DNA from 3 places in the Fodinicurvata halophila genome. Region 3 is predicted to be linked to each of the others. Evidence: predicted binding sites of a transcription regulator. Region 3 holds the regulator's gene; each other region holds the start of a gene.
The links. Region 3 encodes PhoB, which activates phosphate uptake and scavenging genes when phosphate is short. Its sites were predicted from a motif close to TNTCATAAAACTGTCA; they were not measured.
Positions count from the first base shown of each region.

Region 1: ACFOW6_RS08570 (CYTH and CHAD domain-containing protein) is a predicted target of PhoB. The motif match lies at 6,954-6,969, and genes of this name have one in related genera.
Region 2: ACFOW6_RS14335 (Na/Pi cotransporter family protein) is a predicted target of PhoB. The motif match lies at 5,246-5,261, and genes of this name have one in related genera.

Region 1 is NZ_JBHSCW010000003.1:791,887-801,710, forward strand. It holds gene rnd (ribonuclease D) at 1-742, shown strand, start outside; gene ACFOW6_RS08555 (Ppx/GppA phosphatase family protein) at 906-2,456, opposite strand; gene ACFOW6_RS08560 (RNA degradosome polyphosphate kinase) at 2,468-4,606, opposite strand; gene ACFOW6_RS08565 (SixA phosphatase family protein) at 4,791-5,318, shown strand; gene ACFOW6_RS08570 (CYTH and CHAD domain-containing protein) at 5,315-6,916, opposite strand; gene mnmA (tRNA 2-thiouridine(34) synthase MnmA) at 7,092-8,243, opposite strand; gene corA (magnesium/cobalt transporter CorA) at 8,356-9,528, shown strand; gene ACFOW6_RS08585 (MotA/TolQ/ExbB proton channel family protein) at 9,636-9,824, shown strand, end outside.
Region 2 is NZ_JBHSCW010000008.1:72,732-82,555, forward strand. It holds gene ACFOW6_RS14310 (hypothetical protein) at 1-103, shown strand, start outside; gene ACFOW6_RS14315 (zinc ABC transporter substrate-binding protein) at 173-1,288, opposite strand; gene ACFOW6_RS14320 (transcriptional repressor) at 1,444-1,908, shown strand; gene znuC (zinc ABC transporter ATP-binding protein ZnuC) at 1,921-2,715, shown strand; gene znuB (zinc ABC transporter permease subunit ZnuB) at 2,705-3,502, shown strand; gene ACFOW6_RS14335 (Na/Pi cotransporter family protein) at 3,422-5,182, opposite strand; gene ACFOW6_RS14340 (ATP-binding protein) at 5,368-8,151, opposite strand; gene ACFOW6_RS14345 (AMP nucleosidase) at 8,450-9,824, shown strand, end outside.
Region 3 is NZ_JBHSCW010000007.1:87,455-97,278, reverse strand. It holds gene pstB (phosphate ABC transporter ATP-binding protein PstB) at 1-694, shown strand, start outside; gene phoU (phosphate signaling complex protein PhoU) at 726-1,496, shown strand; gene phoB (phosphate regulon transcriptional regulator PhoB) at 1,493-2,185, shown strand; gene ACFOW6_RS12730 (bifunctional acetate--CoA ligase family protein/GNAT family N-acetyltransferase) at 2,215-4,950, opposite strand; gene ACFOW6_RS12725 (O-acetyl-ADP-ribose deacetylase) at 5,043-5,549, opposite strand; gene ACFOW6_RS12720 (AmpG family muropeptide MFS transporter) at 5,606-6,925, opposite strand; gene typA (translational GTPase TypA) at 6,922-8,742, opposite strand; gene ACFOW6_RS12710 (adenosine kinase) at 8,785-9,783, opposite strand.

The DNA of each region.
Region 1 (9,824 bases), on a different contig from region 3:
GAGCCGACGTCCCCTGGGCGAGAAGCAGCTGTCCTATGCCTTGGCCGACGTCACCCATCTGCGTGACGTCTATGAGAAACTGCGCAAGCGCCTGGAAAGGAACGGGCGCGAAAGCTGGTTGAGCGACGAAATGGCCGTGCTGGCCGACCCGGAGACCTACGAGAACGATCCCGAAAAGGCCTGGCTACGCCTGAAATCCCGATCCCGCGACAGGCGCGCCCTGGCCGTGATGCGCGCTCTGGCGACCTGGCGCGAAAAGGAAGCCCAGAGCCGGGATGTGCCACGCAGTCGTATCCTCAAGGACGAACAGCTCTATGACCTGGCCTCCAATCGGCCGGAGACCGCCGATGGGCTGGCCCGTCTCCGAGGTTTCTCCGGGGACATGGCCAAGGGCCGCATCGGACGCGAGATCCTGGCGGTCATCTCGGAGACGGCCAACCTGCCGAAGAACAAGTTGCCCGAGGGACCGTCGGCCCCCGACAACCGGGAAGACGCCTCTCCTGCCCTGATCGAACTGCTGAAGGTCCTGCTCAAGGCGAAAAGTGAAGAGCATGACATCGCCCAGAAGCTTCTGGCCAATGTCAGCGACCTGGAACAGATTGCCCTGGACGATGCGGCTGACGTACCTGCCCTGAAAGGCTGGCGCCGGGAGATCTTTGGCCGGTACGCACTGGAACTGAAGCAGGGCAAGATAGCCCTGTCGGCCGAGGACCGATCTGTGAAGGTGCTCTCACTCGACTAAATACGCCTTCCCTCTTTTCCCCGCCGGGCGGTCTAGCGGCACCAAAGATCCAGCCCAGTCTTGGATGTGGCTCTGACAAAAGTCATGGTTGATGTGCAAGGGAACCAGTCGATACAAGGTTCTGGGATAAGGCGGGAAGAAGACAGCCGCAGACAATTGTTCTTCAAACCTGCCGGATATCCGACCTGGATATGTTCAGAGCGGATGCCAGAGATGACAGGCGTTTTTCGATCATCTGTCCTGGCGGAACCGCAGCATCGGCAGGAATCTGCAGAACAAGACAGTCCTCTTCCCGCTTCAGCACCGTCACCTCCAGCATCTGGGGGTCTCCACCGGACAGGGTGTAGGCAAGACGCAACGCCCGTCCCAATGCATCGGCCATGTGAACCCGTTCCTCGGAAAGCAACTGCCGGGTATAGTTCAGGATGCCGGCATTCTTGCTTCCGCCATAGCGACTGTAGAGGGCACGACCGATGAAGGCCCGCTCGAAGTGCTCGATACAGAGCTCCTGCGCGCGCAGGATGCGCAGCAGAATGTGTTCCGCGCGATAGTCCGGATGATAGCGCCAGCCGACATCGGACAGATGGCAAGCGCCCAGGCACAGACGTTCGGCCTCCGCGTCCCGATCCGGAAATAGCGGTGTGCACCAGGCGGCGATCTGATCGCCCAGGTCACCGAACCTCGCCTCTCGCGCACCCCAGTCTGACGCTGCTGCAAGCAGGGGGTCTCTCTCACGCTCCTCGGGGCTTAGCAGATTGTGAAGCCAGCCTTCACGAAGACCATAGGCGGAAAAGACGATCCGTTCCGGCCGGGCAAGCTCGATAATCCGCTGCATCAGCATGGCGGCAGACGGCAGGGTTTCAATCCTGCGCTTGTTGACGCCGGTCATGGACGCCAGGGAACGCTTACCCAGCTGGCTCACCAGGCCCGTCAATTCCAGAGCCTCTTCCTGGTTCATGGAATAGCCGTGGATCATGTGCAGCGGATAGTGAGTCTGTTCCATGTGGATACGCGCCAGTGCCCGCCAGGCACCGCCAACCGCATAGAAGTCCCGGCCCTTCAGTTCGGACAGCCAGGCCTGGTCCGACAGCTGGTGATTGATCTTCGCCATGATCTTCTTGCGATCATCGCCAGCCGCATCCATCAGGCGCAAGGGACCCAGTGGCAGCGTTGCCCAGGCCTCCCCCGCGCCTTCCCCAAGGGCCACGACTTCGAGACTGCCGCCCCCGAGATCGCCCATGAATCCCCGTGCGTTCGGCTGGCCTGAAAGAACGCCCTCGGCAGAAAGCCGGGATTCCTCGGCGCCGGTAAGAACCCGCACGGGCATGTCGCAGAGACTCTCCACCTCCTGGACGAAGGACGAGCCGTTGGATGCATCCCGCACGGCGGCTGTGGCCAGCAGATCAAGGCGCTGCACCTCCATGGCCCGCGCCAGGCCAACAAAACGCTTCAAGGTGTTCAGGGCGAGCTGCACGCCCTCCGGATTCAACTGACCGCTGCTGTTCAGGCCCCGCCCCAGACCACAGAGGATCTTCTCGTTGAACAGGGGGACCGGCACGCGCTTGAGGCTGTCGAACACCACCAGACGTACGGAGTTGGAGCCTATGTCCACCACGCCAATACGGCCCACTTCACTGCTGGAACTGATACTGAAGGCCGTCTCCTGGCCACCGGCTACAGAAGGTTCAGTTAAACGTTCGGCATGCGCAGGCATGTAGGCGACCGTTACTTCTCGTTGATGATCAGGCTGACACCGGGCTTGCGCTTCTTCTTGAGTGCGCTGCCGCGTCCGGAAAGGCTGGGGTTGGTCATGAAGAAGGACTGGGCACTGAAATTCTCCTCACTGGCCTGCTTGCGACGATAATCACCATTCGGCTGCATGATCCAGCTCTGCGTTTCGTCCTTGAGATTGGCGACCATGACCTGGCCCATGACCTGCTCGTGCACTGTCGGGTTTTCGATTGGGACCAGTGTTTCCACCCGCCGGTTCAGATTGCGCGGCATCCAGTCCGCCGAGGAAATGAAGACCTGGGCATTCGGTGATGGCAATTCATGGCCGTTGCCGAAACAGAGAATGCGCGAATGCTCGAGGAAGCGCCCGATGATCGACTTCACCCGGATGTTCTCGCTCAGCCCCGGAATACCGGGACGCAGGCAGCAGATCCCGCGTACGGCAAGGTCGATCTGCACCCCGGCTTGCGAGGCTTCGTAGAGCTTGTCGATGATGTCCCCGTCGACCAGCGAGTTCATCTTGGCCCAGATGGCGGCCGGCTTGCCTTCCTTCGCAAACGCGATCTCGCGATTGATATAGGTGGTCAGGGCTTCGCGCAGGTTCACTGGTGCCACCGCCAGCTTTTCCAGTTCCCCGGGATTGGCGTAACCGGTCATGAAGTTGAACAGGCGCGCTGCATCCCGGCAGAGTGCTGGATCGGCCGTGAAGAAACTGAGGTCGGTATAGATCTTGGCCGTGATGGGGTGATAGTTGCCCGTTCCGTAATGCACGAAGGAGCGCAGGGCCCCTCCTTCACGGCGAACGACGAGAGAAACCTTGGCGTGGGTCTTCAGCGTGATGAAGCCATAGATCACCTGCACCCCCGAACGTTCGAGGTTGCGGGCCCAGCGAATGTTGCGCTCCTCGTCGAACCGCGCCTTCAACTCCACCAGCGCCGTGACCGACTTGCCGGCTTCCGCCGCTTCCGCCAACGCCTTCACGACCGGCGAATCCTCCGAGGTCCGGTACAGCGTCTGCTTGATCGCCACCACGTTGGGATCGGCGGCAGCCTGGCGGATGAACTGCACCACCACATCGAAGGATTCATAGGGATGGTGGACGATGATGTCTTTCGCCTGAATCGCCTTGAAACAATCCCCCTCGTAGTCGCGGATGCGCTCGGGAAAGCGCGCCGTATAGGGGGCGAACAGCAGATCCGTGCGTTCATCGGTGATCAGCTGCTTGGTATCGGCCAGCCCCAGCAGCCCACTGAGCTGAAACAGGTCATCCGAGGAAGCCTCCAGTTCGGAGACGATAAACTCGCGCAGGTCATTCGGCATGCCCTGATCGACGGTCAAGCGGATGATCGAACCGCGACGCCGACGCTTGAGCGCTGATTCGAACACCCGCACCAGATCCTCCGCCTCTTCCTCGATTTCCACGTCGCTGTCGCGGAGCACCCGGAAAACCCCTGCCTGCTTGACCTCCATGCCTGGGAAGAGATGATGCAGGTGCAGGCGCACGATCTGCTCTATCCGCACGAAGCGCAGTGCCTTTCCGGGCAGGCGCACGAAGCGTTCGCTCTGCGGCGGAATGAGGATCAGCCCGGTCATGGGCTCCACGTCTTCTCCCCGATTGAGGCGCAGAACCATGGCAAAGCCGAGGTTGGGCACGAAGGGAAAGGGATGGGCCGGGTCAATGGCAATGGGGGTCAGGACCGGGAAAAGCTGGCGATTGAAGTAGTCCGCGACCCAATCGCGGTCCCGCTCGGTCAATTCTTCGCGTGAGAGCACCTGCACGTTTTTCTCGCGCAGGGCTTCCTTCAGCTCCATCCAGCAGGTCTGTTGCCGGTGCATCAGCTTCTGGGTGCGCGCGTTGATGGCCGACAGCTGCTGGGCAGGTGTCCAGCCTTCCTGGCTGAGGTCCTTGATCCCTGCGCCCACCTGTCCCTTCAGGCCGGCTACACGGACCATGTAGAATTCATCGAGGTTGCTGGCTGAAATCGACAGGAAGCGTAGACGTTCGAGCAGCGGGTGATTGCTGTTGAAAGCCTCGTCCAAGACACGTTCATTGAAGGCCAGCCAGGAAAGCTCGCGATTGATGAAGCGCTCGGGCGAATTCGCGTCCGGCCATTCCTCCGGTGCCGGCTGCACGCGCTCGGCCCCGCGGATCTGGTCCCTGCTGGCGGATGTCTGATTGTCCCTCACGCCGTTCTCGCTTTCAGGCCATTCTCGAACAAGATGCAATATCGGATTTATAGCAAGCTTTGACTACAGTAAGATAACAGACAGCAAGGATAGTACACGTCCCCCACACTCACGGATAAAAGCCTTTACCTTGAAACAGCTCCTTGTCCTGCGACACGCAAAGTCAAGCTGGGATGATCCGGACCTGGAGGACATCGAGCGCCCTCTGGCAAAACGTGGCCGCCGGGATGCACCCGCCATGGGTCGCGCATTGCATGCCCGGGGTATCGAAGCCGACAGCGTCCTCTGCTCCGACGCCCAGCGCACACGCGAAACCTGGTCGTTGCTGGCACCGGAGTGGCTGACCGACGGGCCCCTCCCGATTGAGGTCACCAGAACCCTCTACATGGCATCGGCCAAGCGACTGCTGCAACTCTGCAGGGAGACGGAAGAGCCGATCCAGCGGCTGATGTTGATAGGACATAACCCCGGTCTGCATGAACTTTGTCTCCGGCTCTGCGGAACGGCCCGGGATCCGAAAGAGCTGACCCAACTGAGAAGCAAGCTGCCCACGGCCGCCTTTCTACTGTTGAGCTTTCCCATGGACAACTGGGCCATGCTGGAGGAAGCAACGGGCCGTCTGGAATTGTTCCTCAGACCCCGGGACCTAGAGGACTAGCCACCCTTCTTCCAGAAAGGTGGCTGCTGTTCCAGCTGCTGCCAGATTCGCAAGAAGTCCTGCAGGTCGCGTTCGATCAATCCCGCCTGCCAGCCCTGCACGAGGCCATGGGCATAGGACGGGGACACAGTCCTGCCTGCTGTCCCAGTCCGGGTGCGCCCTGTGTCCAGTTCCTCCAGGAGCCTCCGGCCAGTCACCGCATCATTGAGCGTTCCCAGGCTGTCCTGAAGCGCCACAAGGCAGGCCGTGTAGTCCTTGACCTGCTTGCGCGGGTAGAGCGAGCGGTAGAACTCGATCGCATAGCGCAGCTTCTTGCCGGCAATGCGAATCTCGTGCAGGTCGCCCTCCGCCATGCCATCATGATTCCGGGCAAGTTTGCGCAGCTTCTTGAGGCGCTTGTCCAGCACGGACTTACTGAATTTCCGGACCTTCATGGTACTGTCGCTGCTGCCCCACTCTCCGTCCTCCAGGAACAGCTGGAGATGGAGGATCAAGTGCAGGAAACGTGGCTCCTGCAAGGCGCTGCGGGCCCGGCTGTAGGCCTTGTCGCGCCGGCGTTGCGCCTGCCTGCGAAGTCTGCCCAACTCGTCCGAAGCCTCCCGCGGCACCCTTGCCCGCAACGGCGATAGCGTCTCGTCCATGAAGACGTCCCATTCGCGGGCCGGGCCCAGCTCCTGTTGGAACCAGCGCAGCTCGTTCGCAAACCAGGTAAATATTTCGGCGGGCAGCAAAGGTTCATGAACCTTGAAGAGCGCGCGCAGGCGTCGCACGGATACGCGAAGCTGATGCAGCGCCTTTGCACTTCCCCCTTCTTCCACGGCCGCGACATTGCCCAGCAGGTGAGACAGCCCCGCCGCGGCAAGTTCTCCAAATGCCTCGCGCACCGTGGCCTTCTTGTTCAGGCCGGGCTTGCTGCCGAAATCGGCCTGCAAGTCCCCATCGGCGTGGCTCAGGGTATATCCGCGCTGTGCCTTGGTGCGGATCTCCAGGGCGAGAGGTTCGATCTCGCAGAGTTGAAGCGCCAGCCTCAGGAGGTCCGACACACGGCCGGACTTGAGCTCGAGCTCAGCTTCACAGAGTGGTTCCACCCGGTCTCCGGTCCGTATTTCCCCCTCGTCGAGCGCGAACTCGATCTCGCTCTCTCCCTCTACAAGCATGTGGCTGTAGCGATGGAAGTCCGTGGTGAACACCGGCTCGAGCCGCTCGAACAGTCCCTCGCTGCGGAATTGGTCCTTCAGCTCGGGATCGTCCATACGCTCGAGATCGGGCTGATCGCCATCTATCGAGGCTTCGAACTCCAGGTAACTGTGCAGGGCATTGGCCGCCTCCTTGCCCGCGCCCTGGCCGTTGCTGTCAAGAAGACGTGCGTATTCCGACTTCAGGATCTTGAGCGTCTGCCGTCGCTCGGCTCCACTGCGTCGAATCCGCAAACCGGCACCCAGTGCTCGGAGCCGGCCCTCCGGACTGTCGAAGTAACTGTTGACCAGGCGTTCGCTGAGGGTGGTTCCGCGGCCCTGCTCCCTGATGACCGGATGCCGCTTCAGTCGTCTCAATGCATCGGGAGCAAGACGCAGTTTCAGTTCACGTTCCAGTGGCATGGTCGGCAATGTTCCTGAAGGACACGAAGACGGCAGCTGCAACAAAACTGAAATAAAATTGAAATATTTCAGCCTCTTATTGATATTCGCCGCATTGTCCTAGGGCTGTCAACCGGCAAGCGAGGATGTGCGTTGGCTCGGCTTTGTCCCAGGCCATCAGGAGCTCTGGCTCACTTCAGGCCACTTGGCGTGCGGCCTCGACGTTGCGCAGTTCCGTAGCATCGATCCAACCGCCACCCAGAACCCGGTCTCCCCGATAGAAGACCGCTGCCTGTCCAGGCGAGACACCGTATTGGGGACTGTCGAGCCACACCTCGCAGCGCGCCTTGTCTTCCGTCCCGGACAGATGGACACGTCCCTGCACTGGCTCTTGGGCCGATCGCAGCTTGACCTCGACAGGCATGCCCTCGTTGCCGGACGGGATGGGGCCAAGCCAGTTGGCTTCACGTACACGCACCAGGTCTCTGGCCAGTGCGGCTTTCGGACCGACGACGACGCGATGCGTCTCCGGCTCCAGGCGCACGACATAGAGCGGCCCCTCGGCCCCTCCTATCCCGAGGCCGCGCCGCTGTCCCACGGTGTAGTGAATGATGCCGTTATGCTGTCCCAGGACTTGACCGTCCAGATCGACGATCTCACCCGATTCCACGGACCCGGGGCGCAGCTTCTCCACCACCCGTGCATAGGAGCCATTGGGCACGAAGCAGATGTCCTGGCTGTCCGGCTTCTCCGCAACTGGCAAGGAGAAACGCTCGGCCAGTGCACGCGTCTCGCTCTTCGGCAGATCACCCAACGGAAAGCGCAGGAAATCAAGCTGCTCCTGCGTTGTTGCGAAGAGAAAATAGCTCTGATCACGACTGCGGTCGACGGCACGATGCATCTCGGCACCGCCATCGCCTTCCTTGCGCTGCACGTAGTGACCTGTCGCCAGGGCATCGGCTCCCAGGTCGCTGGCGGTCTGCAACAGGTCGCGGAACTTCACGGTCTGGTTACAGCGCACGCAGGGAATGGGGGTTTCCCCGTTCAGGTAACTGTCGGCGAACTCATCGATGACCGACTGACGAAAGCGGCTCTCGTAATCCAGGACATAATGCGGAATCCCCAGGCTGTCGGCCACTTGGCGGGCATCATAGATGTCCTGGCCAGCACAGCAGGCACCCTTGCGCTCCACCGCCATACCGTGGTCATAGAGCTGCAGCGTGATGCCAATGACCTCATAACCGGCCTCGTGCAACAGGGCCGCTGTCACGGAACTGTCGACACCGCCGGACATGGCGACCACGATCCGCGTGTCGCCCGGAGCCTTGTCAAATCCGAGAGTCTTCATAGTGCCGGCACTATAGAGTACGTCACATCCTGTGCAACAGTCGCGTGGACCTGCCTGGGTTGCTCTCAGCACAGAGCGCCCCTGCCGCCAGCGTGGAAAGGAGATCGCCCGCATGACAACGCAACGTTCCCACCCTGCTGAACATGCTCCCCGGCCCCGCGTTCAGCCCCGTATCCGGCACCGGCTGCGCAAGCCGCCGCCCGGCTCTCCCCCGGGCACCCTCGTGCAACCCGAGGGCTTGGCCGCTCCCATGCAGGTGCGGGTCCTGTGCTATGGAGCGGAAAGCCTTCACGAGCAGCCTTGCGACGATCTTGTCGAGGCCCTTGAGTGGATCGGTACCTCGGAGATGACCTGGATCGAAGTTCGCGGCCTCGACGACGTGGATAGCCTGCGCCGCATGACGGACAGGCTGGGGCTGCACGGGCTTATTCTGGAAGACATCGTCCATCTGCATCAGCGTCCCAAGGCCGATCCCTACGATGATCACCTTTTCATCGCCACCCAGGCCCTGCAACAGGGAGAAACGGTTGAAACCCAGCAGATCTCGATGATTGTCGGAAACGGATACCTGATCAGCTTCCGCAATGCGCTGGATGAGCACATCGAACCCGTCCTCAATCGCCTGCGTGCCGGGCAGGAGCATATCCGCAGGAACGGAGCCGATTACCTGGCCTATGCCTTGCTCGACACAGTGATCGACAGTTTCTTCCCGGTGCTCGAGAGCTATGGCGAAACCCTCGAGGACCTGGAAAGCGAGGTTTTGGGCCTGAACGAGGAAGACGGCATGCAGCGCATCCATGCCCTGAAACGCGAACTGCTTATGTTGCGCCGTGCCGTCTGGCCCCAGCGGGAGCTGGTCAACAGCCTGCTGCACCCGGAAACGCCTTTCATTACCCGGAACACCCGGGTCTACCTGCGCGACTGCTATGACCACGCGCTACAGCTCATAGACATGATCGAGGTCTACCGGGAACTCTCCGGCGGGCTCTTGGAAACCCATCTGGCCGCCACCAGCGCCCGGGCCAACGAGGTCATGAAGGTACTGACCGTGATTGCCACGATCTTCCTGCCGCTCAGCTGGATTGCCGGTATCTACGGCATGAACTTCGACCCCGATGTTTCCCCGCTCAACATGCCCGAACTGCGCTGGTTCTTCGGGTATCCCTTTGCCTGGCTCCTGATGCTGGGAACGGCCGCGGCCCTGTTGATCTTCTTTCACAGGAAAGGGTGGATCGGGCGCAAGAGCTTTTCGCGGCGCGAAGATGCGCATGGTCAAAACGAGTGATAGTCATTCTCGTTGCAAACGAGAGGCAATTCTAATATTGACTCTCTAATAGGCCACTCAAGCGCACCCGTTAACCGTCCCTCCCCGACCCGAGAGGATTTTTCCGTATGGAAGACGAGATCTACGTTCAAACGGATACCCTTCCCATGCCGGATTCCGAAACAGGTCGGTTCCTGGGCGAGGAGGACCCGGGCCTGCTGTCCTCCCTGGGCCAGTTCGGGGACCTTCTGACTGCAGGCGGCCCCGTGGTCGCGATCCTGCTGGTGCTCTCCGTCGTCGCCCTCAGCGTGATTCTG
Region 2 (9,824 bases), on a different contig from region 3:
GGAACAGCAGAAGGTCGAAACCTCGGACGCGAACCTGGACACCGTCCTGGCCTCACTTTCCTGCCCGCTGTGCGGCTGCAGCCTCGACAAGGCGAAAAGCTGAAGCTTCCCGGAAGAATCGACTGGTAACACGCCTCAAGCGCCGCTGAAGCGAAGTGGAAGAGCCGGCACCTCAGCCGTTTCCGCGCAGGCAGGCGCTGATGTCGTCGCCCAGGCTGCGCATCAGCTCGAAGTAAGCCTGCGGTCCTGGTTCCAGGCCCACACCCAGCGGATCGAGTTCGCCCGTTTGCACGGAGGTCCCCTGGACCAGGCTGGCCACCAGGCGCGGCTCGAACTGGGGCTCGCGGAAAACGCAGACGGCGTCCAGCTGCTCCACCTTCTCCCTCAATTCGGCCATCCTGCGCGCACTCGGCTGGCGTGCGGGATTGAGCGAGACCGCCCCCACCGCGTTCAATCCAAAGGCCTCCTCGAAATAGTGATAGGCGTCATGGAAAACGATGTAGGGTCGCTCCACCACCTCGGCCAGCTGCGACTGCAGCTCGGTCTCCAGGCTGTCCACTTCCTCCAGGGCCGCCTGCGTATTCGCCTCATAGCGCTCGCTGTTGCCGGGATCCAGCTCGCTCAGCGCATCGCGCACCCCGGTCAGGATGGCGCGTGCGTTGTCCGGGGCGAGCCAGATGTGCATGTCGAGACTGCCGTGCACATGCCCGTTCCCGTGACCGCCTTCGTCATGCTGATCATGCGCCCCGTCGTGACGATGTGCCTCATCATGGTCATGATGCTCGTGCTCATCGGCCTCATCATGATGGCCGTCCTCGTGGTGGTGGGCATGATCATGGGTCTCTCCGTCGTGGCCATGAGAGTCGTTGCCTGCGCGAGAGGCATGTCCCTCGGGTCCATGCGCATGGTCGTCCCAGCTGCCGCCGCTGCGTGTTTCCAACAGCTGCACGTCGGGCAGCTCCGACAAGGTCACCAGTCGTGCATCGGTACCAAGCGCCTCCAGCGGGCGCTGCAGGAAGGTTTCGAGCCCCTCACCCACCCAGACGATCGCATCGGCCTGTTCCAGGGCGCGCGCCTGGGAGGGACGCAGGCTGTAGCTGTGCGGCGAGCCTCCACTCTCGACGAGCAGTTCCGGCGTTGCCACGCCCTCCATCACCGCCGAGACCAGGCTGTGAACCGGCTGGATGGTGGTGACCACGCTGGGAGCGGCCTGCGCCCCCGCTGCGCCGGATACGAGGAAAGCCCCTGCCAGAACGCCGCCGAACAAGCCGTTTTTCAAAGTCTGCATGGGATCCCTCGATCTGTAAGCTGGTGGGTTTGTCGCAATCGGTCCGGCATGCCAACGTGCCGAGCAGGTTTGAGCTTGTGTTATATTATAACATTTTTAGCTCGACAAGAGAGGTCTTCTGTCCTATTCCTTCGTCATGCAAGGGATCCTATGCCATGCAGCAGCGAGATCACGATCACGACCAGTGCCTGAGCGAAGCGCTTGATCGGGTTCAGGCCGTCTGCGCCGAGCGCGGCTTGAGGCTGACCGAGGTACGCCGGCGCATCCTGGAACTGATCTGGACCAGCCATCGTGCCTACGGGGCCTATGACCTGCTGGAAATGCTGCGCGCCGAACGCGGCCGGGTGGATCCGCCCACGGTCTATCGGGCCCTTGATTTCCTGCTGGAGCAGGGCTTCATCCACCGCGTGGAAAGCCTGAACGCCTTCATCGGCTGTCCCCTGCCGGATCGCAGCCACTCTGTGCAATTCTTCATCTGCGACCACTGCGGCACCACGCACGAAGGCCAGGACAGGACCATTACCAAGGCCCTGGAGCGCAGTGCAGAGGCACAAGGCTTCCGGGTCCAACAGAAAATCGTCGAACTGCGCGGTCTCTGTGCGAGCTGCCAGACGGACTGAGGCGAACCCCCCATGACCGAAACCACGTCCACGCTGGTCGAAACCTCCAGCGTCGGCCTGACACTCGCCGGCCGCCGGATCCTGGAGTCCATCGACCTTGCCATTTCTCCCGGCGAGATCGTCACGCTGATCGGACCCAACGGTGCCGGAAAGACCAGCCTGCTGCGAATCATACTCGGCCTGCAGAAACCGGACAGCGGTCATATGTACCGACGTCCCGGCCTGCGCATGGGTTATGTGCCCCAACGCATCTCCATCGGCCCGACCCTGCCCATGACGGTGCTGCACTTCCTCTCGCTGCCCGACCGCCAGCCACGGGCCAAGCGCATGAAGTCCATGGAGGAACTGGGCATAGCTCATCTTGCTAGATCACAGCTCCACACGCTGTCCGGCGGCGAGTTCCAGCGCGTGCTGCTGGCACGCACGCTGCTGCGCGATCCGGACCTGCTGGTGCTGGACGAGCCGGCCCAGGCCATCGATTTTATCGGCCAGACAGAGCTCTATCGCCTGATCGACAGGGTTCGGAACGAGCGCGGCTGCGGCGTCCTGCTGGTTTCACATGACCTGCATCTGGTCATGGCCGCCACCGACCGGGTGATCTGCCTCAATCGCCATGTCTGCTGCTCCGGCGAGCCGGAAACCGTCAGCCAGCATCCCGAATACCAGGCCATGTTCGGCCCACGCGCTGCCCAGGCGCTCGCCGTCTATCACCATCACCATGATCATCATCACGACCTGACGGGAGCCCCGGTCGAGTCCGAGGATACGTCCGAGCGGGAGAAGGAAGAGACATCCCATGCTCGATGATTTTCTGGTCCGCGCCTTCCTGGCCGGCACGGGCCTGGCCCTGGTGGCCGGGCCGCTGGGCTGCTTCGTTGTCTGGCGGCGCATGGCCTATTTCGGCGACAGCCTCTCGCACACGGCCCTGCTGGGCATCGCCCTGGGCTTTCTGCTGGGCATCGACCCGCAACTCGGGGTCGTTGCCAGCTGCATCGCCATGGCCCTCCTGGTCGTCGGCCTGCAGCAGCAGAACCGCCTGCCCACCGACACGCTGCTGGGCATTCTCGCCCACTCGGGCCTGGCGCTGGGCCTGGTCGCCATCGCCTTCCTCGACAATCTGCGCGTCGACCTGATGGGCTATCTCTTCGGCGACATTCTCGCGGTGACCGTGGTCGACCTTGCCTGGATCTACGCCGGCGCCGTACTGGTGCTGGGTCTCCTGGTGCTGGTCTGGCGGCGCCTGCTCTTCGCCACGCTTCACGAAGACCTGGCCCGTGCCGAGGGTGTCTCCGTCCTGCTGCTGCGGCTCGTCCTGATGCTGACGATGGCCGTTACCATTGCCGCCGCGATGAAGATCGTCGGTATCCTGCTGATCACCTCCATGCTGATCATCCCCGCGGCAACGGCCCGACGCTTTGCCTCCACGCCGGAGCAGATGGCTGTACTTGCCGCCCTCGCAGGCGTGGTCTCGGTGGCAGGAGGGCTCTGGGGCTCGCTGCTTTACGACACGCCCTCAGGTCCCAGCATCGTCGTCTGCGCGCTTCTGCTGTTCCTCGTCAGTCTTGCCCTTGGCGGTCTTCTGCGTCGCGCCTGAGTGGGCTCCGGCCTCGGCTTCCTTCTTCTCGAAGGCTCTCAGGCGGGAGTCCAGCAACTCGCCGTGGCTCTTCAGGATGGGGTGTGCGAACGAGGTCAGGTGGGCCGTGATCCGCTTGAAGTCCCGCAGGATGTCCAGGTGCAGGGCACTGGTCTCGATGCTCTCCGTCTGGCCGTGGCGCAGCCGCTGCATGTGGCGTTCGGAGGCGTCCTGCTCCCAGTCCCGGATCTTGTCCTTCTCGCGGACCAGCTGGCGCGCCATCTCGATATCGCGGCTGAAGAAGACCGTCATGGCCAGCTGCATCTGGGCGACGACCAGCCCATGGAACTCCTTGATCTCCTGCCAGCCTTCCTCCGAGAACTGCAAGCGGTTGCGCAGGCGCTTGCTGGCCGTGCGTAGCAGGTTCTTGTCGATGACATCACCGATATGCTCCAGGTCGGTGATCATCGCCATGATATCGAAGCTGCGCTTCATTTCCTCCTCGGACAGCTCGTTGCGCATGACCTTGGCGACATAGAGCTTGATGGCTTCGTGCAGGCGATCGACGTCGTTGTCGCGGCGACTGATGGTGTTGATGGTCTCCTGCTCGTCCGCCTTGAAGGCGTCCATCGTGTCGCGCAGCATGCCCTCCACGACGTCCGCCATGCGCATCATCTCGCGCGTCGCGCCCGCCAGTGCCATGGAGGGCTGGTCGATCACGGCCTCGTCCAGGAATTTCGGTTCCGCGACTTCCTCACGCGTCTGCTTCTGTTCGGGAACGGCCTTCTCCAGAAAGCGTGCCATGGGCCCGATGAAAGGAACGAACACCAGGGCGAGGGCAATGTTGAACAGGGTGTGGAAGTTGGCCAGCTCGCGAGCGGAGTTGTCCTCCAGCATGGTCAGGCCGGCACTGATCGGCTCCAGGAACGGCAGAACGACCAGGGCCCCCGTCAGGCGGAACAGGAGGTTGCCGATGGGCAACCGCTTCATCGTGGCATCCCCCTGGGCCGTCAAACCGATCATCACCAGTCCCGACCCCACGTTGGCCCCCAACACCAGGGCAAGGCCCAGGGTGCCGGGAAAGACTCCACCGAGTGAAAAGGACATGATCAGCAGCACGATGGCGGCACTGGAATGGGACACCCAGGTCAGCAGGGCGGCGATGATGAGGGCCACGACGGGCTGGCCGGACAGGCCGTCGAGAACCGTTTTCACCAACTGGCTCTCCCGCATCGGTTCGGTGGCATCCACGATCATGTTGAGCGAGAGGACCAGCAGGCCCAGAGCCAGGATGATCCGGCCCAGATTGCGCAACCAGGCGAACTGCCCGACGGAAAAGGCCAGGAAGCCGGTGATCAGCAGCGCCGGCGCCAGGAAGGAGATGTCGAACGACAGGATCTGGACCACCACAGTGGTGCCGATATCCGCCCCCAGCATGATGGCCAGGGCGGGGGCAAGCAGCACCAGTCCCTGCTTCAGGAAGGTGACCAGCAACAGTGCGGTGGCCGTGGAACTCTGGAGGGCCGCGGCCACCCCGGTCCCGGTCAGGCACGCAATCCAGCGATTTCGGGTGGCACGTCCAAGGAAGCGCCGGAAATCGGCCGCAAAGGACTCCTGGACATAGGTCGACACCATTTTCGTTGCCCAGAGCAGCAGGGCAACGCTTCCCAGGAGATGAACGAGCCAGAAATCTTCCGACATGGGCAGGAACCGGGACTTGGAAACAGAAGAACAACAGCCTCCAGGGGGCGGCTGTCATACGAGTGTAATAAAACTGAAACAGTTCGCCACTATGTCAGACAATCCAGATTTGTCCAACGCTGTCCACGAACATCGCCTGCTTGTCTGACCGGGAACCGCAGTGGACCGCTAGCGGAGGTGGGTCCTCAGGACAAGAGCATGGTACCTATCTTATCCACCAGGTCCGAGCGGCGATAGGGTTTGTGCAGGACCTCCGCGTCTTCGGGCAGTTCCGTCTCGTCCGGGCGCTCCGTTTCGGCGTACCCCGAAGTATAGAGAACCTTCAGCGAAGGCTGGAGTTTCAGGGCCTCCCGGGCAAGCTGACGGCCGTTGGTGTCTCCGGGCATGATCAGGTCGGTAAACAGCAGGTCAAAATCCCGGGTTTCGTTCAGGCGCGCGCGTGCCTGCTCCGCATCGCGCACGGCAACCACCTCATAGCCCAGACTCTCAAGCTGGGTGGCAACATAACTGCGCACCAGATCGTCATCCTCGACGACCAACAGCTTGCCGGCACCCTCGGGACGCCTCTTCCGGTCCGAACTCACCTCCTGCCGGCCGGCTGTCTCCACTGCCGCTTCGGCAAGGGCTTCACTGCGTGGCAGATATACGCGGATCACGGTCCCGGCCCCCGGTGTCGATTCGATACCTACATGTCCTCTCGACTGGCGCACGAAGCCATAGACCATGCTCAGGCCCAGTCCACTGCCCTTCCCGACTTCCTTGGTGGTGAAGAAGGGTTCGAAAGCCTTCGCCTCGACGTCCGGTGTCATCCCCGAGCCGTTGTCGGTCACGGAGATCTCGACGTAGTCTCCGGCTGCAAGCTGAAGGGCCTCGGCTGCCTGACCGGAAAAGGTGACATTGCCCGTTTCGATCCTGATCCGCCCCTTGGCCCTGATGGCATCGCGTGCATTGATCACCAGATTCAGCAAGGCCACTTCCAGCAGCACCGGATCCACATGGATGGTCCAGGTTCCCTCGTCACAGCGAATGGCAATCTCAATGTTCTCCCTCAGCGTCCTCTGGAACAGCGTTTCCAGTCCGCTCACGAGATCATTCGGATTCACGAGGCGCGGCTCCAGTGTCTGTTGCCCGGCAAAGGCAAGCAGGCGACGGGTCAGGTCAGAGCCACGCTCGGCCGCATTGGCAGCGGTTTCCGCCAGCTCGCGCAATTCCGGATCGGAGACTCGGGTTCCCAGGATCTCGGTATTCCCCAGGATGACGGTCAGCAGATTGTTGAAGTCGTGAGCGACCCCTCCGGTCAGCTGCCCCAGGGCCCGCAGCCGCTCGGACTGGGTCAGCTCCTCGGCCATCTGGCGACTGTGCAGCATGCGCCCGATATGGGTGGCCACCCCGTCAACCAGCTGCCTCTCCTCTGCGGGCAGTAAGATGTCCTGTCCTGCGTCGCTCTCACCGGGATCCGCGGATCCAACCTCGATGAAGCCGACCTGTTTGTAGACGCCCTGAATGAATGCGCGATAGTGCCCTGCAAGCACCTCTCGGTTTCCCGAAAGAAAGGTTTTGCCCTCGAGTTCGAGGCGCACCACCGGACTGGGGAGCTGGATCAGGCTCTTTTCCAGGAGCGGCACGATATCCCGGCAGATATCACCGACCGGCCGGGACCGATCGGATGTCAGCTCCAAGACATCGTAGAGACAACGCAGTTCGCTCATGCGCTTGCGCAGCGCAAGACGCATGTCTTCCAGGGCATCCTCCAGCTCCGCCAACTCCCGGATCCGCGAACGGCCCTGCGCAGAGGCCGTGAAATCCAGATGCGCAATGCGCCCCACATTTTCAGCAAGCCGTTCCACGGGCCGGGCCAGGGCCCGCCCGGACAGCCAGACCATGGGGGCCGCCACCAGCATGACCAACCCGAATGTCTGCAGCATGCGCGCCCGCACCAGCCGAGGTCCGGCGGCGATTTCCTCCATGGGAGCCGCCATCACGAACGTCGTGCCGCGTCCATCCAGCGGCACCAGGGTCGAAAGCCAATCTTGACCGTCAATGGAAAGCGCCTCTGTCGAGCTTTCCTCGATTTCCCTGCTTCTTGCCGACAGGGCGCTCAGAACCGGTGGGCCGACACTTTCGGCGGACGGCAGGGCTTCAAGCTCATGCGAGTCACCACCGACGCCGCTTTGCACCGCTTCCTTAAGGCGCTGGAGGTCCGTATGGGCCAGCACACTGCCGTCGGAATCCAGTATGGCAGCCTCGGTCGCGGGCACGAGGCGACCGGCCTGAAGGCTTTGCGACAGCTCCCAGAGCGAAACGTCTACGCCGGCCACGGCACCGGAGGGTGCACGCCGCGCCGCGGTAATTCCAGGCTCCCGCGTGGTGAAGAAGACATATGGGGCCGTGACGATGGTTTCATCTACGCGCCTTGCCTTCTCGTACCAGGGTCGCTCTCGGGGGTCGAAGTCATAGGCGACGTCGGTGCGAGTCTCCAGGACATCCAGGTCCTCATCGAGGAACTCGAAGCGCGCGCCCTGCGTGTGGGCCCATTGCACCAGCCAGGCCGCATCGGGCGGTGCACCCAGTTGCTCTTCGTGCCGCCCCACCGGGCGCAAGAGCAGGAAATCGCCGTCCGTCCAGCCCACATAAGCCGCGGAAACACCCGGGACAGACCTCAGAACCGTGGCCAGCTGATGGAAGTGCTGCCCTCGCTCTTCCTGGGTTTCCGCCTGGATGATCGGATTGGCCGCCAGGGCTTCGGCCGCCGAACGTGCCGTCTGTTCCAGCTGATCCAGTTCCAGCAGGGCGAGATCCGCACTTTTCAGGAACGACGTGGACACTGTCTCATCGACGAGTCTCTGGGAGGTCCGGCTGGCGACCGTGCCAAGCACGAGACCCAGCACGCCGAAGAGAAAAAGGAAGAGAATAATGATATTCAGGCGCAAGGGAATGCGGAGTCTGCGCTTTCCCGAGTGTCTGTCCACTTTGCGCCCGCCCGCTCGCATTCAGCCTGTCCCTTCCGCTGCCGGAGCCAATGAGGAGTGACGCCCAGAACACGTCTTCCCTTGCTTGCAGCCATCAATAGCGGAACTGAGGGCCACTGGCTTTCCTCTCCTGTGGAATCAGGTTATACCAGCGACCTTCTCAACGCCAACGGGAAGTTCCCCGTGTTCGAATGTTCCGCTCTGGGCATCGCTCACGGACGATCCGCGGGTTTGCGCAACCCCGGAGAGCCGATAGACTGCAGAGAACGAAAACCACCTGCAGCAGTACGAAAGCGACATGCCGGAGATATTCAGCCCCCCACCGATGGAGACAGCCACATTCCGTGATCCCGAGGCCGCCCTGGCCCGGATCCGGGAAATCTATGAGCGCAATACCGCGTTCTTGCGGGAGAACTTCGCAGCCTTCCTCTCAGGCCGTGTCCCGGCCGGGAAGGCACGCGCCACCTATCCTTTCGTGCGGGTGACCACCAGCTCTCACGCCCTGATCGACTCCCGCTTCGCCTATGGCTTCGTCTCCCGGCCCGGCATTCACGAAACCACGGTGACTCGCCCGGATGTCTTCGGGGATTACCTGCGCGAGCAGATCGCGCTGCTGATCGAGAACCACGACGTTGAGGTGGAAATCGGTGAATCGGACGAACCCATCCCCATCCACTTCGCCTACAAGCGCGATATCAATCTGGAAAACAGCCCGCCCAGCCAGGAGTTCGAGAAGATCGAACGCCCCTTGCGTGATTTCTTCGACGTGCCCGACCTCGCCGGCATGGATGACACCATCATCAACGGAACCCTGGAGGTGCCCGAGGGCAAACCCCAGCCCCTCGCCCTCTTTCGGGCGGGACGGATCGACTACTCGCTGCACCGCCTGCTGCACTACACGGGCACAAGCCCGACATATTTCCAGAACTTCGTGATTTTCACGAACTATCAGTTCTATCTCGACGCCTTCGTGCGGATCGGGCGGGAGCGTGTCAGCCAGGGCGAGAGCGGCTGTCTTGCCTTCGTGGAGCCCGGCGATGCCGTCACCCGGCAGGGAGAAGACGGCCGTGTCGAGACAAGCGGAACACCCCGCGAGCGAATGCCGCAGATGCCGGCCTATCACCTTGTGGGGGAGGACAATTCCGGAATCACCATCATCAACATCGGCGCCGGCCCCTCCAACGCCCGGACCATGACCGACCATGTGGCGGTGTTGCGACCCCATGCCTGGCTGATGCTGGGCCACTGCGCCGGCCTGCGCAACACACAGAAGCTGGGCGACTATGTGCTGGCACACGGTTACGTGCGCGAGGACCACGTCCTCGACGAGGACCTGCCGACCTGGGTGCCCGTGCCGGCCCTGGCCGAGGTCCAGGTGGCACTGGAAGCCGCCGTGGCCGAGGTCACGGGCTTTTCGGACTACGACCTGAAGAAGGTCATGCGCACGGGCACGGTCGCCAGCGTGGACAACCGCAACTGGGAACTCAGCGAACATACGGCGGTCATGCGGCGCCTGTCACAGTCCCGGGCGATCGCCCTCGACATGGAATCCGCGGCCATCGCCGCCAACGGTTTCCGCTGCCGTGTCCCCTACGGCACTCTGCTGTGTGTCTCCGACAAGCCGCTGCACGGCGAGATCAAGCTGGCGGGCATGGCCGGGGAATTCTACCGGC
Region 3 (9,824 bases):
CGTGAACCTGGATGTCTATCGCAACGAGGTCCTGGCATTGATCGGGCCTTCGGGCTGCGGGAAGTCGACCTTCCTGCGCTGCCTGAACCGGATGAACGACACCATCGACATCTGCCGGGTCAGCGGCGAGATCACGCTGGACGGCCAGAACATCTACGAGCGCTCCATCGATCCCGTCCAGCTGCGCGCCCGTGTGGGTATGGTCTTCCAGAAACCCAATCCCTTCCCCAAGTCGATCTTCGACAACGTGGCCTACGGGCCGCGCATCCACGGCTTCACGCGCGACAAGGAGGAGCTGCGGCAGATCGTCGAGACCAGCCTGCGCCGTGCCGGCCTGTGGAACGAGGTGCACGACCGGCTGGACGAACCCGGCACCGGCCTGTCGGGCGGCCAGCAACAGCGCCTGTGCATCGCCCGCGCCATCGCGGTCAATCCGGAAGTGATCCTGATGGACGAGCCCTGCTCGGCCCTGGACCCCATCGCCACCGCCCTGATCGAGGAGCTGATCGACGAGATCAAGCAAAGCTACACCATCGTGATCGTCACCCATAACATGCAGCAGGCTGCACGCGTCTCGGGCCGCACCGCCTTCTTCCATCTTGGCAACCTGGTGGAGGTCGGCGCGACCGAGCAGATCTTCACAAACCCCGGCGACGAGAAAACCCAGGACTACATCACCGGCCGTTTCGGCTGATGTCCGGAGGCCTCACCCGCGGAGAGTTACGATGACTTCAGAACAAGGCGACCACATCATCCGGTCCTACGACGAGGAACTGGAACACTTGAAGGAACTGATCGCCCGCATGGGCGGTCTGGCGGAAACCCAGCTGGCCGACGCCGTGGACAGTCTGGTGCGCAACGACCAGGAGCTGGCCACCCGCACCATCCGCAACGACGAGAAGATCGACGAGATCGAGCACGAGCTCGATGCCTACACCGTGCGGATGCTGGCCCTGCGCCAGCCGGTGGCCTCCGACCTGCGCATGGTGATCTCGGCTCTCAAGGTGGCCAGCGACCTGGAGCGTATCGGCGACTACGCGGCCAACGTGGCCAAGCGGGCCGTGGCCCTGCACCAGCAGCAGCCGCTGGACCCCGTACGCTCCCTGCCGCGCATGGCCAAACTGGTCCAGGGCAACATCAAGCGGGTGCTGGATGCCTACGCCAAGCGCGATGCCAACATGGCGCTGAACGTCTGGGAGAGCGACCAGGAAATCGACGAGATGTACACCAGCCTGTTCCGCGAGACCCTGACCTACATGATGGAGGATCCGCGCAGCATCACGGCCGGAACCCATCTGCTGTTCATTGCCAAGAACATCGAGCGTATCGGAGACCACGCAACCAATATCGCCGAGATCGTCTACTTCATGGCCACCGGCAACCAGCTCATGATCGATCGTCCCAAGGGCGACACCTCCAGCTTCGCGGTTGTCGAACCGCCGGAAGAGGGCAAGGGGCCCCGCAAGGAATCCAACAACGGAGATGAACAAAAATGAAGCCTGTCATCCTGATCGTCGAGGATGAAGCGGCGCTGGTCACCCTGTTGCGGTACAATCTGGAACGCGAAGGCTTCCGCCTGCTCGAGGCACGCGACGGCGAGGAGGCCCTGGTCCTGGCCCAGGAGGAGAAGCCCGACCTGATCCTGCTGGACTGGATGCTTCCGCTGGTGTCCGGCCTACAGGTCTGTCGCCAGCTGCGCCGCGATCGCGAAACCCGGGAGATTCCCATCATCCTGCTGACGGCGCGCGGCGAGGAAACCGACAAGGTACGCGGGCTGGAAAGCGGGGCCGACGACTATATCACCAAGCCCTTCTCGCCGGCGGAGCTGACCGCTCGGGTGCGCGCCGTGCTGCGGCGGGCGGTTCCCGCAAGCTCGGGGGAAACCCTGAATTTCGCCGACATATCGGTGGACCTGAACGCCCACCGGGTGCGTCGCGGCGAGCGCAACGTCCACCTGGGCCCCACGGAATTTCGCCTGCTCAGTCACCTGATGCAGCATCCCGGCCGGGTCTTCAGTCGCGAGCAGCTGCTCGATGCCGTCTGGGGCCATGACGTCTACGTCGAGCCGCGCACCGTGGATGTCCATATCCGCCGCCTGCGTAAGGCCCTGAACGAGGACGAGGAAAGCGACCTGATCCGCACGGTGCGCTCGGCCGGGTATTCCCTGGATCACCCCGGCAACTGAGCGCAGAAGCTCGGCCGATTGCGGCGGACTTACGCCTTCTCGGTGGCTGCGGCGGGGCCCAGCGTCTTGCTCACCCGCACGATGTTCGGATCCTCGGCCAGCAGCCTGCGTTCGAAACCGAGATCCTTGACCAGTTCCAGCATGCGCGTGTTCTCACTCAGCACATCCCCCCAGACCTCGTGAATACCCCGACGGGCGGCATAGTCGAGGATGCGCCGCATCAGCAGGTAGCCGAGGCCCCGTCCCTTCAGGTCCGAACGCACGGCCACGGCATACTCCGCGCGCTCGTTCTCGGGATCGGCGGCGATTCGCGCCACGCCCCAGAGCTCGGCGGCGTTCTCCGGCGAGATTGCGACCAGGGCCATTTCACGATTGTAGTCGATCTGCGTGAAGCGCGCGGCCGACTCGTGGCTGAGCTCGGCCATGTGTGAGAAGAAGCGCATGCGCACGTCATCGGGTGTCAGGTGCTTGTAGAGAGCGCTCAAGGCCGGTTCGTCCTCGGGCCGGATCGGCCGCACGAAGACCTCGGTCCCGTCCAGCAGATGCCCCCATTGCTCCAGAAGGCGCGGATAGGGCCGGATGGCCAGGCGATAGGCGGGCCCCCGGCTATGGTCCACCTCTTCGCGGGGCCGCAGTCGTACCCGGGCATCCAGGGCGATAACGCCTTCGGCATCGGCCAACAGGGGATTGATGTCGATCTCCTGCACCTCGGGGCGCTCGGCGGCGATCTGCGAGATATGCATCAGGGCCGCGGCAATGGCGTCCAGGTCGGCCGGTTCCTGGGCGCGATATCCCTTTAGGCGATCGTAGATGCGCGTTTCCGCCATCAGGGAATGCGCCAGCGCCATGTTCAGCGGCGGCAAGCCCACCGCCTTGTCGCGAATCACCTCCACTGCTGTGCCGCCCTCGCCGAACAGGATGACGGGCCCGAACTGCCGGTCCTCGGTCAGCCCCAGGATCAACTCCTGGGCCCCGGGACGCCGGCACATGGCCTGTACGCTGAAGCCATCCACCCGGGCCTCGGGCCGGGCCTGGTGCACGCGTTTCAGCATTTCCTCGGCTGCAATCCGCACCCTGTCACTGTTGGCCAGGTCGAGCTTCACGCCGCCTACATCGCTCTTGTGCGTGATGTCCGGGGACAGGATCTTGATGGCAACGGGAAAGCCGATTTCCTCGGCCTGGCGCACGGCCTCGTCCGGATCAGTAGCCTTGCGGGTTTCCACTGTGGCAACGCCATAGCAGGACAGCAGGGCCTTGGCTTCAGGCTCGCTCAGCCATTCACGGCCTTCGGCCAAGGCCTCCTCCAGCAGGGCCTGAACGGATTCACGGTCCGGATCCTTCTCATCCGGCAGGCTGGCTGGCGTCTCCATCAGCTCTTCCTGGCCGCGGCGATAGCGCACCAAGTGCATGAAGCTCCGCACGGCCCGCTCAGGAGTGTCATAGGTAGGAATATGGCTCTCGGCGAAGAGCGAACGTGAATTGGCCACGGCCTGGTCGCCGAGCCAGGCGGTGAAGATCGGCTTGCGTTTGCGGGACGGTCGTGCCTGAACGCTCTCGATGACGCTTTCTGCCACGGCATTGGGGTCCGCCACCGCCACGGGACAATGCATGACCAGCAAGGCATCCACGCCCTTGTCCTCCAGCAGGTTCTGCGTTGCGTTGCGGTAGCGTTCCGGATCTGCATCCCCGACAATGTCCACGGGGTTGCCGTGACTCCAGGTGGGCGGCAGGGCCGCGTCCAGGCCCTGCATCGTTTCGTCCGAAAGCTCTGCCAGGTGACCCTTGTGCTCGATCAGAGCATCGGTGGCCAGGACACCCAGACCGCCGCCATTGGTCAGGATGGCCAGCCGATCATGGTCCCCATGCCGCAGCGGTGTGGATGTCGCCAGCGTCTGGACCGCATCGAACAGCTCCTCCAGCGTGAACACGCGCAGCACACCGGCGCGTCGGAAGGCAGCGTCATAGACTTCGTCAGCGCCGGCCAGGGCGCCGGTATGCGAGGTTGCGGCCTTGGCCGCTTCGGCAACGCGGCCGCCCTTGATGACGATCACCGGCTTGATGCGCGCACAGGCCCGCGCGGCCGACATGAACTTGCGTGCATCGGTGACCGCCTCGACATAGAGCATGACCGCGCGTGTCTGCGGATCGACCGCCAGGTAGTCCAGCATGTCGCCGAAATCCACATCCGCCATGTCACCCAGGGAAACCACATGGGAAAAGCCGATGCCGCGGCCGCTTGCCCAGTCCAGCATCGCCGTCACGATGGCGCCCGACTGGGTGACGAAGGCCATGTCACCCGGCAGGGCGGCCTGGTGCGCAAAGCTGGCGTTCAACCCCTGGCGCGGGGCCAGCAGGCCAACGCAGTTGGGCCCGACGATGCGCAGAGTATGGGGACGGGCGGCATCCAGCATGGCCTGGCGCAGGCTGCGGCCCGCCTCCTGACCTCCCTCCCCGAAGCCGGCGGTGACGACAACCACCGCCTTCGTGCCCTGCTCGGCAAGTTCGCGGGTGATGTCCGGGACCGTATCTGGGGGCGTGCAGACAATCGCCAGGTCCGGGACCCGAGGCAGGCTGGAGACGGAGGGATAGGCCAGCACGCCCTCGATCGAGTCGCGCCGGGGGTTTACCGGCATGATCGGGCCCTGGAAGCCGCTGTGGAAGAGATTCCGGGCCAGGAAATGTCCGACCGACCCCTTGCGCCCGCTGGCGCCAACCAGGGCGACACTGCGCGGGTGAAAGAAGGCTTCGAGATTCCGCGTGGTCACACCGATTTCTCCCTGTGTCTCGGAGCTGGAGAGCCCATGTTGCGTCGCAACATGGAACTGGACAAGCCCTTCTCTTATCGCCTACGCGATTGTCATGACAGCAGCTTGCGATAGGCTTCCGCCGATTCGTCGTCGAAGACGCAGAAAACGATCCGATTGGGCCGTGCCTGCCCGACCTCTTCCTGCACGCTCGAAACGGCAATCTCAGCCGCCCTGTCGGCCGGGAACCCGTAAACCCCGGTGGAAATCGCCGGAAAAGCGATGGATTGCAGCCCTTTCTCGGCAGCCAGGCGCAGGCTGTTTCGATAGCAGTTTTCCAGGGCTGCCTCTTCCCCGTTGTCGCCGCCCTGCCAGACAGGACCGACGGTATGGATCACGTGCCACGCCGGCAGGGCGAAGCCGGGCGTGATCCGGGCCTCTCCTGTCGGACAGCCGCCCAGTGCGCGGCAGGCTTCCGCAAGTTCCGGACCGGCAGCCTTGTGTATGGCCCCGCAGACACCACCGCCTGGGCGCAACTCGTTGTTGGCCGCGTTGACAATGGCATCGACCTTAAGCTTCGTGATGTCGCCTTGATGGAGTTCAAGCTTGTTCCGCGTCATGTGCGAAGTCTAACAGCCTGCTGTTGCTGTTTAAACGCCGTGCAGGCCGGCCACTCCTACTCCGCCGGCGCCGGCCGCAACTGACCGGTGGGGTAGAGGCGGCTGATCCAGATGAGCAGCAGCAAACCGGGTATAGCCATCAACGAAGTGGACATAAAGAACAGGACCCAGCCCATCTGGTCCACCAGCCAGCCACTGCCGGTGGACATCAGTGTGCGTCCGAAGGCCATCAGCGAGGTCAGAAGCGCATACTGAGTGCCCGTAAAGGCCACGTTGCAGAGGCTGGACAGGTAGGCCACGAAGGCCGCCGATCCCAGGCCGCCCGTGAAGTTGTCGACGCCGACCACGACAGCCAGAAGCCAGAGATCGGGCCCGTGGACGGCCAGCCAGGCGAAGAAGATATTGGTGACCGCCTGCAGAATGCCGCCAATGAAAAGCGCCTTCAGCACCCCGATCTTCGCCACCAGCATGCCTCCCACGAAGATGCCGAACAGCGTGGCGAAGACGCCGAAGAACTTGGTCACGCTGCCGATCTCCACACCACTGAAACCCACCTCGTTGAAGAAGGGGTTGGTCATGGTGGCGGCGATGGCATCGCCGTACTTATAGAGCAGGACGAACAGCAGGATCGCAAACCAGCCGCGTCGCGTCAGAAATTCCGCGAAGGGGTCGACCACGGCACGCTTGAGCCAGGCCAGCGCTCGTTCGATCCGATTGTCCTCGGCCTTGCCCACGGGTTCCGTCGCCGCCTTCGGAACCTCCGGTTCCGGGCCGATCAGCACGCCGATCATGCCGATCAAGACCAGGGACCCCATGGCGGCATAGACCCAGAACCAGGAGATGAAGTCGCTCAGTGCCAGGGCACCGGCGCCGGCCACGATCATGCCCAGGCGATAGCCGGTCTGGGTGACGGCGGCGCCCGCCCCCTGTTCGTTCTCTTCCAATACCTCGATGCGATAGGCGTCGATCACGATGTCCTGGCTGGCGGAGAGAAACGCCACCAGCAGGGCATAGGCCGCCATGACAAAGGGTGCGTTCTCCGGATCACTGGTTCCCAGCAGCAGGATGCTGCCCGCCAACAGGACCTGGATGGACAGGGCCCATCCCCGTCGCCGGCCGAAAAGCCGGCTCATGACCGGCAATTTCACGTGGTCGATCAGCGGCGCCCAGAGGAACTTGAGGGCGAAGGGGGTGGAGACCGCTGCAAAAAGACCGATGGTGGTACGGTCGATCCCGGCCGTCGAAAGCCAGTAGGACAGAGTGGAAAAACCGAGCAGAAGGGGCAATCCGCTGGAGAAGCCCATCAACAGGATCGCCAGCATGCGGCGGTCGTTGTAGACCGCCGCAGCGGCGGTCCATCTGCTCAGAAGGGTCATACGGCCTCGCGTTGACGGCTCTGGCGCTTTCGGGCGTGGTGATCCAGCAGGCGCTTGCGCAGGCGGATCGATTTTGGCGTCGCCTCAACGAGTTCATCGTCCTCGATATAGGACAGCGCCTGTTCCAGGGACAGCTCGCGCGGCGGCGTCAGGCGCACGGCCTCGTCCTTGCCGCTGGCCCGGAAATTGGTCAGCTGCTTGCTCTTCATCGGGTTCACTTCCAGGTCGACGTCACGATTGTGCTCGCCAATGATCATGCCTTCATAGACCGCCGTACCCGGCGTGATGAACATGATCCCGCGGTCCTCGAGGTTCCACAGCGCATAGGACGCCGCCTGGCCCGAGGAATCGGCAATGATCACACCATTGCGGCGCCCCTGGATCGGCCCCTTGTAGTGCGCATAGCCATGGAAGACCCGGTGCATGATGCCGGTGCCGCGGGTGTCGGTCAGGAACTCGCCGTGATAGCCGATCAGGCCGCGGGCCGGTGCCAGGAACCTCAGGCGCACCTTGTCGCCGCCCGAAGGCTTCATCTCCTGCAGCTCCGCCTTGCGCTGGCTCATCTTGTCGACAACGGGCCCGCTGTAGGCCTCGTCGACGTCGACCTGCACCTCCTCGATGGGCTCCAGCCGCTGCCCGTCGCTCTGCTGCACCAGCACCCGCGGGCGGCTGATGGACAGCTCATAGCCCTCGCGGCGCATGGTCTCGATCAGGACGCCCAGCTGCAGCTCGCCGCGACCCGCCACCTGATAGGCATCCTTGTCTTCGGTTTCGGTGATCTGAAGGGCCACGTTGCCCTCCGCTTCACGCAGCAGGCGATCGCGGATCATGCGGCTGGTGACCTTGTCGCCCTCGCGCCCCGCCAGCGGCGAATCGTTGACCGAGAAGGTCATGGCCAGGGTCGGCGGATCGATGGGCAGCGAAGGCAAGGGTTCGTCCACCGAGATCTCGCAGATGGTGTCGGCGACGGTGGGCTTCTCGAGCCCGGCCACGGCCACGATATCCCCGGCCTGGGCTTCTTCCACGGGCACGCGCTGCAGGCCTCGGAAAGCCAGCAGCTTGGTCAGGCGCGCTTCCTGAAGACGTTCCCCTGTGCGGGACAGCGCCTTGACCGTCATGTTCATGCGAGCCCGGCCCGAATAGATACGACCGGTCAGCATGCGGCCCAGATAGGGATCCATCTCCAGTGTGGTCGCCAGCATGCGGAAGGGGCCTTCCTGCTGCGCCACCGGCGCCGGGACATGTTTGACAATGGTCTCGAACAGCGGCTGCATGTTCTCACGCGGCGCGTCGGGATCGGTCATGGCCCAGCCGTTGAGCGCCGAGGCGAAGATCGTGGGAAAGTCCAACTGCTCCTCGTCGGCCTCCAGGGCGGCGAAGAGGTCGAACACCTCGTCCTGCACCTCATAGGGACGTGCATCGGGCTTGTCCGCCTTGTTGATCACCACGATGGGCTTCAGTCCGCGCTTGAGCGCCTTCATGGTGACGAACTTGGTCTGGGGCATGGGCCCCTCGGAGGCATCGACCAGCAGCAGCACGCCGTCCACCATGGACAGGATGCGCTCCACCTCGCCGCCGAAGTCGGCGTGGCCGGGGGTGTCGACGATGTTGAAGCGCTTGTCCTGCCATTCGACGGAGGTGCACTTGGCCAGAATGGTGATGCCGCGTTCGCGCTCGAGATCGTTGGAATCAAGAGCCCGTTCGGCCACCTGCTGGTTGGCGCGCACAGCGCCGGATTGTTTCAGCAGTTCGTCCACCAGGGTGGTCTTGCCATGATCGACGTGGGCGATGATGGCGATGTTGCGCAGGTGTTCTATAGGGGTCACAGGGTTTGTCCACTGTCGGAAATAAGCAATGGTCTACAGCTGCAGCTCCCGGGCGGCAAGCAGCTCGCTCAGGCTCTGCTGGGGCCGGGGACCGACGTGAGAGATGGCCTCGCCCGCGGCCAGGGCCCCGATGTGTCCGCAGGACGACGGGGGATGGCCCCGGGTATGGCCGTAAAGGAAGCCCGCCGCATAGAGATCGCCGGCACCGGTGGTGTCGACAACCTCACCCAGGGTTTCTGCCGCAACCTCGACGCTCTCCTCTCCCTGAAGGATCAGGGATCCGGCCGCGCTGCGGGTAATGACAACCGTATCGCAATGATGGCGCAGCTTCGCTGTGGCCTTGTCCAGCTTCTCACAGAGATACAGGCTCTTTGCTTCCTGTTCGTTCGCGAACAGCAGGTCGACGTGATGCTCTATCAGGTTCAGGAAACTCTCCCTGTGACGCTCCACGCAGAACGGATCGGACAGAGAAAGCGCCACTTGCGTTTCATTGGCCTTTGCCGTGGCCACGGCATCCAGGAAGGCCTGCTTCGCGGATTCAGCGTCCCAGAGATAGCCTTCCAGGTAAAGGACACGGGCCTCCGCGATCAGCTCGTGATTGACGTCCTCCGGTCCCAGGGTCACCGAAATGCCGAGGTGCGTGGCCATGGTGCGCTGGGCATCCGGCGTGACGAAGACGAGACAGCGGCCCGTGGCCGCACCGTCATCGCCAGGCAGCGTGGTGAAGGCGATCCCCGTGGAACGGATGTCATGCCGGAAGATTTCGCCCAGCTGGTCGTTGCGCACTTTGCCGATGAATCCGCCGCGGCCGCCCAGAGAGGCCAGGCCAGCCAGGGTGTTGGCAGCCGACCCTCCGGACATCTCCGTGGTCGGGCCGGTGGCGGCATAGAGCTGACGCGCGCGTTCCGCATCCACCAGGGTCATGCCGCCCTTCGACAGATCGTGCTCTTCCAGAAAGGCGTCGCTGGACGTGGAAATGACATCGACGATGGCATTGCCGATGCCCACCACGTCGAAGGCTTTGTCCGTCATTCGAGGGATCCGTGCCGACTGTCGTTGATAAGCGGCGCCAA